2 regions of the Gilliamella sp. X-46 genome follow, and region 2 is predicted to be linked to the other one. Evidence: riboswitches for the same ligand, from Rfam matches in the RefSeq annotation. Region 2 holds a riboswitch; the other holds the start of a gene.
The links. A riboswitch is a leader RNA that binds a small molecule or an ion and turns the genes downstream of it on or off. The one in region 2 is predicted to bind thiamine pyrophosphate.

Region 1 (4,143 bases), on a different contig from region 2:
GGTGTTTTTTGTTTGAATGCGTGGGGCGGTTATTTTAACTGTGTTATTTTGAGTGATTAAATAATCAGGGCTTTCATTGCTGGGCAAATGTCCTCCTTTCATTAATACCGCTTTACAGCCTAACTTGAGTAATTCATGCCCTTGCTTTTGCATATCATCTTCGTTTTTTGCTTCGTCACAATCAAGTAGTGCGGCGGCTTCTGGTAGATTGGGAGTGATGATGGTTGCTAGGGGGAGTAAAAGTTCGCGAATGGCTGTGATGGCGTCAGGTTTTAGTAGCGAATGTCCCCCTTTGGCGACCATGACGGTGTCTAAGACGATGATCGGGATTGGATTGGTTTTTAGCAGGTGGTGGACGGTTGTGACAATCTCTTTATTCATGAGCATTCCCATTTTTACGCTATCAATTTGAATATCTTGATAAAGCGTATTAAATTGGGCTTCAATAAATTCGGGCGAGATCGCTAATACCGCATCAACCCCTTGTGTGCTTTGTGCCGTTAGAGCCGTGATGACCGACATGCCATAGGCGCCGAGTGCAGAAAAGGTTTTTAGATCGGCTTGAATACCTGCGCCACCGCTAGGATCAGATCCTGCAATGGTTAATGCAATTGTTGTCATGATACTATTTCCTATTTAGCTTGCTTGATTTTGTTAATAAGCGATAACGTTGCTTGTTGAATATCTTTTTTGCCACAAATAGCCGAAACCACCGCAACACCGTCAATGCCTGTTTGGATAACATTAGTTACATTATTTTCATCAATGCCACCAATGGCAACAGCAGGGCGCTGCTTTAGTTCTACTAATTTGGTTAACTGTTCGGTTCCCAGTGCTGCCGTTGCATCTTTTTTTGTTGTTGTTGGAAAGATAGGGCCAATACCAAGATAATCAATTAGTTGCCAAGGAGTGGTATCAAGTTGTTGGCGATTAGATATCGAAAGCCCTAACCATTTATCTTTGCCGATGAGTTGGCGAGTGACATCGGCAGGTAAATCACTTTGTCCAATATGTACGCCATCGGCATTAACTGCTAAAGCAATATCCACATGATCATTTATAAATAGTGGGACAGGTGTATCACTTAGCGTTTCTTTCAATGCTAATGCTGCTTGATACCAATCTTTACCTGCCAGTTCTTTTTCTGATCTTAACTGTATAGCGGTTACGCCGTTTTTGACAGCAATTTTTGTTGTATTGACCATACCACTAATACCACCACAGAGTAGTGGATCGAGCACTAAATAAAGGGTTAAATCCAATTGTTTTTTCATCTTCTATCCTTATTCAAGTGATGGATTAAATAGTGAGAGTTGATCTAATAGAGATACTGCAAAGGTGCCTAATCCTTGCTGTTTATTAGCAAGTTCTGAGGCTTTTTTCATCATAAAACATGCTGAGGCGGTAGCAGATAAAATGTCAGGTGAATTGGCTATAAAAGCTGCTACCATGGCGGATAATGAACATCCTGTTCCCGTCACTTTAGTTAAAGCAATATCGCCCCCAGTTATGCTATATACGTTGTTACCGTTAGTGACATAGTCGATATCACCTGTCATTGCAACGATTGTTTGATATTTTTGCGCAAGCTCTTTGGCGGCGTTTAAAGCTGATTGGGGTGAGTCTTGACCGTCAGGTCCTTTTGCCAATGAGTTTTGACCGTTTAGCGCTAATATTTCTGAGGCATTACCACGAATTACCGTTGGTTTTAACGACAATAATTGATATGCAAATTCAGTACGATAATTAAGCGCAGGTCCTACAGCGACAGGATCGAGTACCCATGGGGTTTGTGTTTGCTGAGCTTTAGCTGCTGCTAATAACATACTTGTGGCTATGCTGCTGTGAATGGTGCCAATATTAATCAGTAAACTATCGGCAATGGTAACAAATTCAGCAACTTCTTGCTCTGCAATAACCATTGCCGGTGATGCGCCAATAGCAAGTAGTATATTAGCGGTAAAATTTTGGACTACATCATTAGTTATGCAATGCACTAGTGGGCGTTGTTGTTTAACGTGGTGGATAAAAGCGGTTGCTTGGTTGGTTGGAAATAATTTGACTGCTGGCATATTTATTTCTTCCTTATTATCTTTGCATGTTGGGAAGAATTTGCCAATTTTGTGACTTGATGGCTTAGACTTCCCTACGCTGGCATAATCCAGATCAGGTTCAACGGGTAAAATCTCAGTTTTTTGTTGAAACAAAAAACACCCCGAGTCAAAATTTATTTGTTTATTATGAACTGACTATCTATTTTTAACAAGTTATTGTAATAATTTTTCAATGTCCGTAATTGCCTTTCTATCTGGTAAGAAGATGATAAGGTGATCGTTTTCTTCAATAGTTAGATCGGTATTGACAATAATGACATCCTCACCACGGACTACAGCCCCAATGGTTACACCTGAAGGTATTTTTAAGCTGTTAATGTTTTTGCCGACGAGTCTCGATGTTTCACTATTACCATTGGCAACAATTTCGACAATCTCGGATTCACCTTGTCTTAATGAAACGACTTTAACAACGCCTGTTTGTCTTACATGGCTTAGTAGCTCTGAAATTGTGGCATGTTGTGGTGAAATTGCAATATCAATCACACTATCATTAATCAGTTCAAGGTAGGCTTGGCGTTGAATCAATACAATTACTTTTTTAGCCCCCATCCTTTTGGCTAGCATGGATGACATGATATTGGACTCATCATCACTGGTGACAGCAATAAACAGATCAGTAAGTTCAACTTGTTCTTGTGAGAGCAATTCCTGATCCGATGATTCACCGTGCAGAACTGTGGTATTAGTAAGTTGTTCAGCAATTAATTCGGCACGTTCGGCATTGCGTTCGATTAATTTGACTTGATAGTCGTTTTCTAAACGCTTTGCTAAAGTGACAGCCACGCCACCACCACCACTAATGATGATTCGTTTATAGGGCTTTTCTAGGCGTTGTAACTCACTAGTCACCGCTTTGATATTAACTGGTGGGGTAATGAAATAAACCATATCACCGGCTTCAATTAGGGTTGATGCTAGTGGACGTATAAAGCGATTTTTGCGATAAATTGCGACAACTCGTGCTTCAACATGGGGTAAATGCTCTTTAAGCCCAGAAAGTTCACTACCAACTAAAGCACCACCATAATAGGCAGTAACTGCCACCAAACAGACGCGATTGTCATAAAAAGAGGCAAATTGTAGTGAACCTGGATATTGTACTAATTGACTAATATGATTAGTGATAAGGTTTTCTGGGGCAATAATATGATCGATGTTTATACAATTTTTATTGAAGCAGGAGTGATTTTCATCATTGTATTCAGGTTCTCTGATACGTGCTACTTTTTGTGGAATGTGAAACATCACATGCCCAATCTGGCAGGCTATCATGTTGATTTCGTCAGAGTTAGTAACGGCAACAAGCATATCGGCTGATTCAGCGCCTGCGTCTTTTAGGACTTGTGGATAAGATGATTTTCCACAAATCACTTGTAAATCAAAACGTTCTTGTAGTGATTGCAATTTATCATGGTTTTCATCAACCACTGTGACATCGTTTTGTTTTTCGGTAACGAGATATTCAGCAAGCGCACTACCTGTTTGTCCTGCACCGAGAATAATAATTTTCATAACTAACCCGTATATTTACATGGCTTTAATTATTGCCAATTTACTTAATTTATTAAAGCCATTGCATACTGTTTTATTTTTAGTAATAATCCGCTATTGATTTGGTAACTATACAAAACCGATTGCATCATAGACCTTTTTCAATGTTGGTTCGGCCTTTGAGCGTGCTTTTTCGGCACCTTCTTGCATGATTGAAAATAAGTAACTTTCGTCATCACGATATTCATGATATTTGGTTTGCAAGGTGGTTAACATATCAATCACTTGAGTTGCTACTTCGGTTTTTAAATGACCATACATTTTACCTTCAAACTCTTTTTCAAGTTCGGCAATTGGTTTACCTGTGACACCTGTCAAAATATCAAGCAGGTTTGAAACACCAGCTTTATTTTTTATGTCGTAACGTACCACTGGTGGTTCGTCAGAATCGGTCATTGCTCGTTTGATTTTCTTTTCGATCTCTTTAGGGTTTTCAAGTAAGCCGATGACGTTATTGCGATTCTCGTCTGATTTT
Region 2 (4,143 bases):
TGCCAGTAACGTGAAGTCACATCATACATTGGTGCGGCAAGATTTTTTAATACAAAAGGTAATGCCATTAACCCATTACACAACATAATTAAGACACAAACAAGCACAGAACTATAAGCATACGAAAATAACATTAAAAACATACCCGACGCCAGTGCCATACTTGGAATAATTAAAATCAGCGTTCCAATCAACATTAATCGATTACTCCACTTTATTTGCTGATTAATCAATAGGCGGCTGTTGGTATAAAGTAATAATAAAGCAAGTAGCATAGCAAGCATTGCCGATCCCAAAGCAATTAATACCGAAAACATAACAGCATTTTGAAAAGTCGCCGTTAAAAATGACAACTTAAAAAAATAAATCCCTTCAATAAGTATTGTAATGATGGGTAAAATAATAAATAACCCACCAATAACAATAATCACCATACTCAACAACGCTAAGTGAAACGAAACCGGCACACAATAATTTTTCCTAACGCAGTTCACACTAAGTCTTTTGTTATAATTTGTTTTTTGCATCAACCGCATAAAACTAACGCAACAAACTAACTGCAAACAGGCTAAAAATACAGCTTGCATCAAATCAAACTCACGAATAGATTGATAAATAGCCACTTCAATTGTGGAATATTTTGGTCCACCACCAAGCGTTAATACTATGGCAAAACTCGAAAAACAAAGCATAAAAATAAGCGATGCCATCGGGAACAATTGCCGACGTAGCAGTGGCCATTCAACCAATTTAAAATAAGTAAAACTCGAAAAATTTAACTGCGTCGCTAACTGTTTGTGTGCGACTGGCACGTTATTTAAGGTTTGGTAAAATAAACAACAAGCATACGGAAAATTAAGAAACACATGCGCAAGTAATATACCTTTTAAGCCATAAATGGATGTAATAAATGGCAACCCCAACCAATTGAAAACCCCAGCCAATAAGCCATGTTTTCCATAAACAGACAGCAGCCCCGTTACAACAACAAGTGTGGGTAAAATAAAGGTAATAGGCATTATGCGTAACAATAACCGTTTACCCCAAAAATTGACCATTGATAAAGCTTTCGCCATTAATATGGCCAATAGGACAGATAATAATGTCGATAGCATTGCTTGAAATACTGTTATCCAAATCAAATGCATCAAATAACTATCAAAATAGACAGTTACATTATTAGATTTGATAGCGACCAAGCAAAGCGCACATAGTGCTGTGCCTAATACAATTAAGATGAAGCTTGCAGCGCTAAAACCTGGAAGTAATGTTCTTAATTTCAACATTGGGCTAAATAAAACTACTTACTAATGGTGGCTTTCCATTCACGTACCCACGCTTTTTGATTCTGTTCAACTTGCTTGGCATCAAACTCAAGCGGTTTATTGACTGGCTTAATTTGTTGAAAAGCTTCGGGTAATGGAATATTAATAATTGGATACATGAAATTTTTTTCAGCAAATTGGCGCTGTATTTCAGGGGTTAATAGATATCGCAAAAATGAACGTGCAAGTTCTGGTTGTTGACTATACTTAGTAATGCCCACAACTTCAACTTGGCGGTAATGGCCTTCATCAAAAATAGCCGCCGCATAACGATGATCATTATCATTCATAATATGCGCAACAGGTGAAGTGCTATAACTAAGCACAAAATCGGCCTCTCCTTTCAAAAATAGACCATAAGCTTCGCTCCAACCTTTGGTCACTGTCACGGTATTATTAGCTATTTTTTGCCAAGCAGATGCAGCATCATCACCGTATATCTTCTTCACCCAAAATAATAAACCTAACCCTGGTGTACTGGTTCTTGGATCTTGATAAATAATATTCCAGTTGGCTTGATTATCAACTAGCTCGTGCATACTCCTTGGTGGATGATTAATTTTTTGTTGATTATAAATAAATGCAAAATAGCCAAAATCATAAGGCATAAAATCACTATCCCACCAGTCGGTATTTAAATTATTGGGCTTACTAATTTTATGAGGAATAACAATACCCGCCTGTTTGGCTTGGTCTAAAAGGTTATTGTCTAACCCTAAAATCACATCGGCATTGGTTCTATCGCCCTCAAGACGAATTCGATTTAAAACCGCTACGCCATCGCCTAATGCAACAATTTCAAGTTGGCAATCGCACTGCGCTTCAAACCCCTGTTTAATCGCCTGACCAGGTCCCCATTCTGAAATAAACGAATTGTAACTATAAACGGTTAATGTAGGTTTTTCGTTGGTAGCATTGGCGTTATTGAGCATAAAAAGCGCAAACAAGCCTAAAGGTAATAAGACATTTTTAAAAAACATTTTGCCTCCAAAATAGCAAATAAAAGACAAAAGGTTTGAGCAGGTATAATAACTCAAATCCCTCCGCTGGCATGATCCAGTTCAGGTTCGACGGGTTATGTTAGCCAATCTAACATTCTCAGCCCTACTGGGCACCCCGTTGAGAACGCCGAGTAGTTTAGAGGTTAGAGTGGGGATTGTAAATAACGAAAGTGATAAAGGGGGTGGTTTGTGTTTTTTTTAAGCATCAAAATAAAAATATGATTAAAATCGATATCTTTTTCAGACGTTTTTTTAGTTAGTTAAATGGTTCTTATTATGGTTCCCTATTCGTAGTTTTGTTGATTTGTCAGATGTTGGCACCTTGTCAAGTTTGTGTAAACGATTGATTTTCCTTAAAAACACCAAACAAAAAACTTCAATAAAATCAATACCTTTCCTGACTGATTTTTAGCAAAAAAACTTGCGTAAAAATCAATCAAGGCTATTAAGTTTGTCTTGTTCTGGTGTCAGAATAATGCCAACAACAGAGTAAGGTCACCACACCAAACAAGGATGTTTGGTGTGGCTATACTTCATCGGGAACACAAATTTGTTTGAAGCGAAGTTGAACATATGAGCAAAGCAAAAGTGACCTCTTAGAGGCGAGTATCAAGATGATACAAGTAACTATAAAAAGACCACATCATACAGCCTTGCGTTGTTTTTTAAGGAGTTTGGCAAAAAACTCACTCAAACCAAATCATCGATGCCATCCGCCCTGTTTTATTTTCACGACGGTATGAAAAAAACTTGTCTTGTTCAGTATAAGTACAAAAATCACCTCCAAAAATCTTAGTTACTCCTATTGACTGTAAGCGTTGTTTAGCAATTAAGTAAAGGTCGGCTAAGTATTTTTGTTCAGCAGGGTTGATTAATTTAAAAGCAATTTTTGCATTGCGGTCGATTTTTTCAAATTGTTCCTTGACGTCAATACCAACTTCAAACTTTTTGGCGCTGATTGCTGGCCCAAGCCATGCGATGATGTTTGACCGTGGCGAGGCAAATTTTTTGACGGTTTCTTCCAGTATTCCATTACATAATCCTCGCCATCCTGCATGTGCTGCCGCAACTTCGTCACCATTGGTTGTACAAAACAAGACTGGCATACAATCGGCAGTGAGTACGACGCAAACTTGTTTGGGTTGATGGGTATAAGATGCGTCGGCTTCTATGGTTTGGTTAGGAATGTTGCCTGTTGCTGTTTGTAAAGCGATTTGCGATATATCCAGCGTTATGGTGCTGTGGGTTTGAGTTAACCAATAGGGTTCGCTAGGTATCTGTTCGGTTTGTATTAGGCGCTGACGGTTTTGCGCTATGTGTTCTAAATTGTCGCCTGTTCGACTCCCCATATTTAAGCTCGCAAATGGCGCCATGCTGACACCGCCTATTCGTGTTGTAGTGAAAGCTCGGACGTTTTTGGGCGCTATCCAATACGGGTAAATCGATTTTATCATGTTGATTACCAATCTAGTTCATCTTTGTGTTGTTCGGTGTCTTCTTGCAAGGCTTGAATTAGTGTCTGCATGTCTTGCGGTATTGGTGCATTCCATTGCATGAGTTCGCCTGTGATGGGGTGATACAGGCTTAACATAGTGGCATGTAGTGCTTGACGGTCAAAGTCGCGCAAGGTTTGAATAAACGATTCGCTTGCGCCTTTGGGCGGTCTTGGGCGTCCACCATAAAGTGGATCGCCAATTAATGGATGAGCAATATGTGCCATATGTACACGAATTTGGTGAGTTCGACCTGTTTCTAAGCGTAAACGTAATCGGGTATGTAAGCGGTACTTTTCCATCACTCGGTAGTGTGTAACCGCT

Region 1: it holds a riboswitch for thiamine pyrophosphate, as region 2 does, so the genes downstream of both, thiM (hydroxyethylthiazole kinase) here and thiB (thiamine ABC transporter substrate binding subunit) in region 2, are expected to answer to the same signal.

What each region holds. Positions count from the first base shown of each region.
Region 1 is NZ_JBXSQH010000002.1:96,085-100,227, reverse strand. Features, by position in the region: gene thiD (bifunctional hydroxymethylpyrimidine kinase/phosphomethylpyrimidine kinase) at 1-621, opposite strand, end outside; gene thiE (thiamine phosphate synthase) at 633-1,274, opposite strand; gene thiM (hydroxyethylthiazole kinase) at 1,284-2,072, opposite strand; TPP riboswitch at 2,127-2,228, opposite strand; gene trkA (Trk system potassium transporter TrkA) at 2,268-3,629, opposite strand; gene trpS (tryptophan--tRNA ligase) at 3,738-4,143, opposite strand, start outside.
Region 2 is NZ_JBXSQH010000010.1:55,001-59,143, reverse strand. Features, by position in the region: gene thiP (thiamine/thiamine pyrophosphate ABC transporter permease) at 1-1,286, opposite strand, end outside; gene thiB (thiamine ABC transporter substrate binding subunit) at 1,301-2,257, opposite strand; TPP riboswitch at 2,346-2,454, opposite strand; gene pgeF (peptidoglycan editing factor PgeF) at 3,013-3,777, opposite strand; gene rluD (23S rRNA pseudouridine(1911/1915/1917) synthase RluD) at 3,786-4,143, opposite strand, start outside.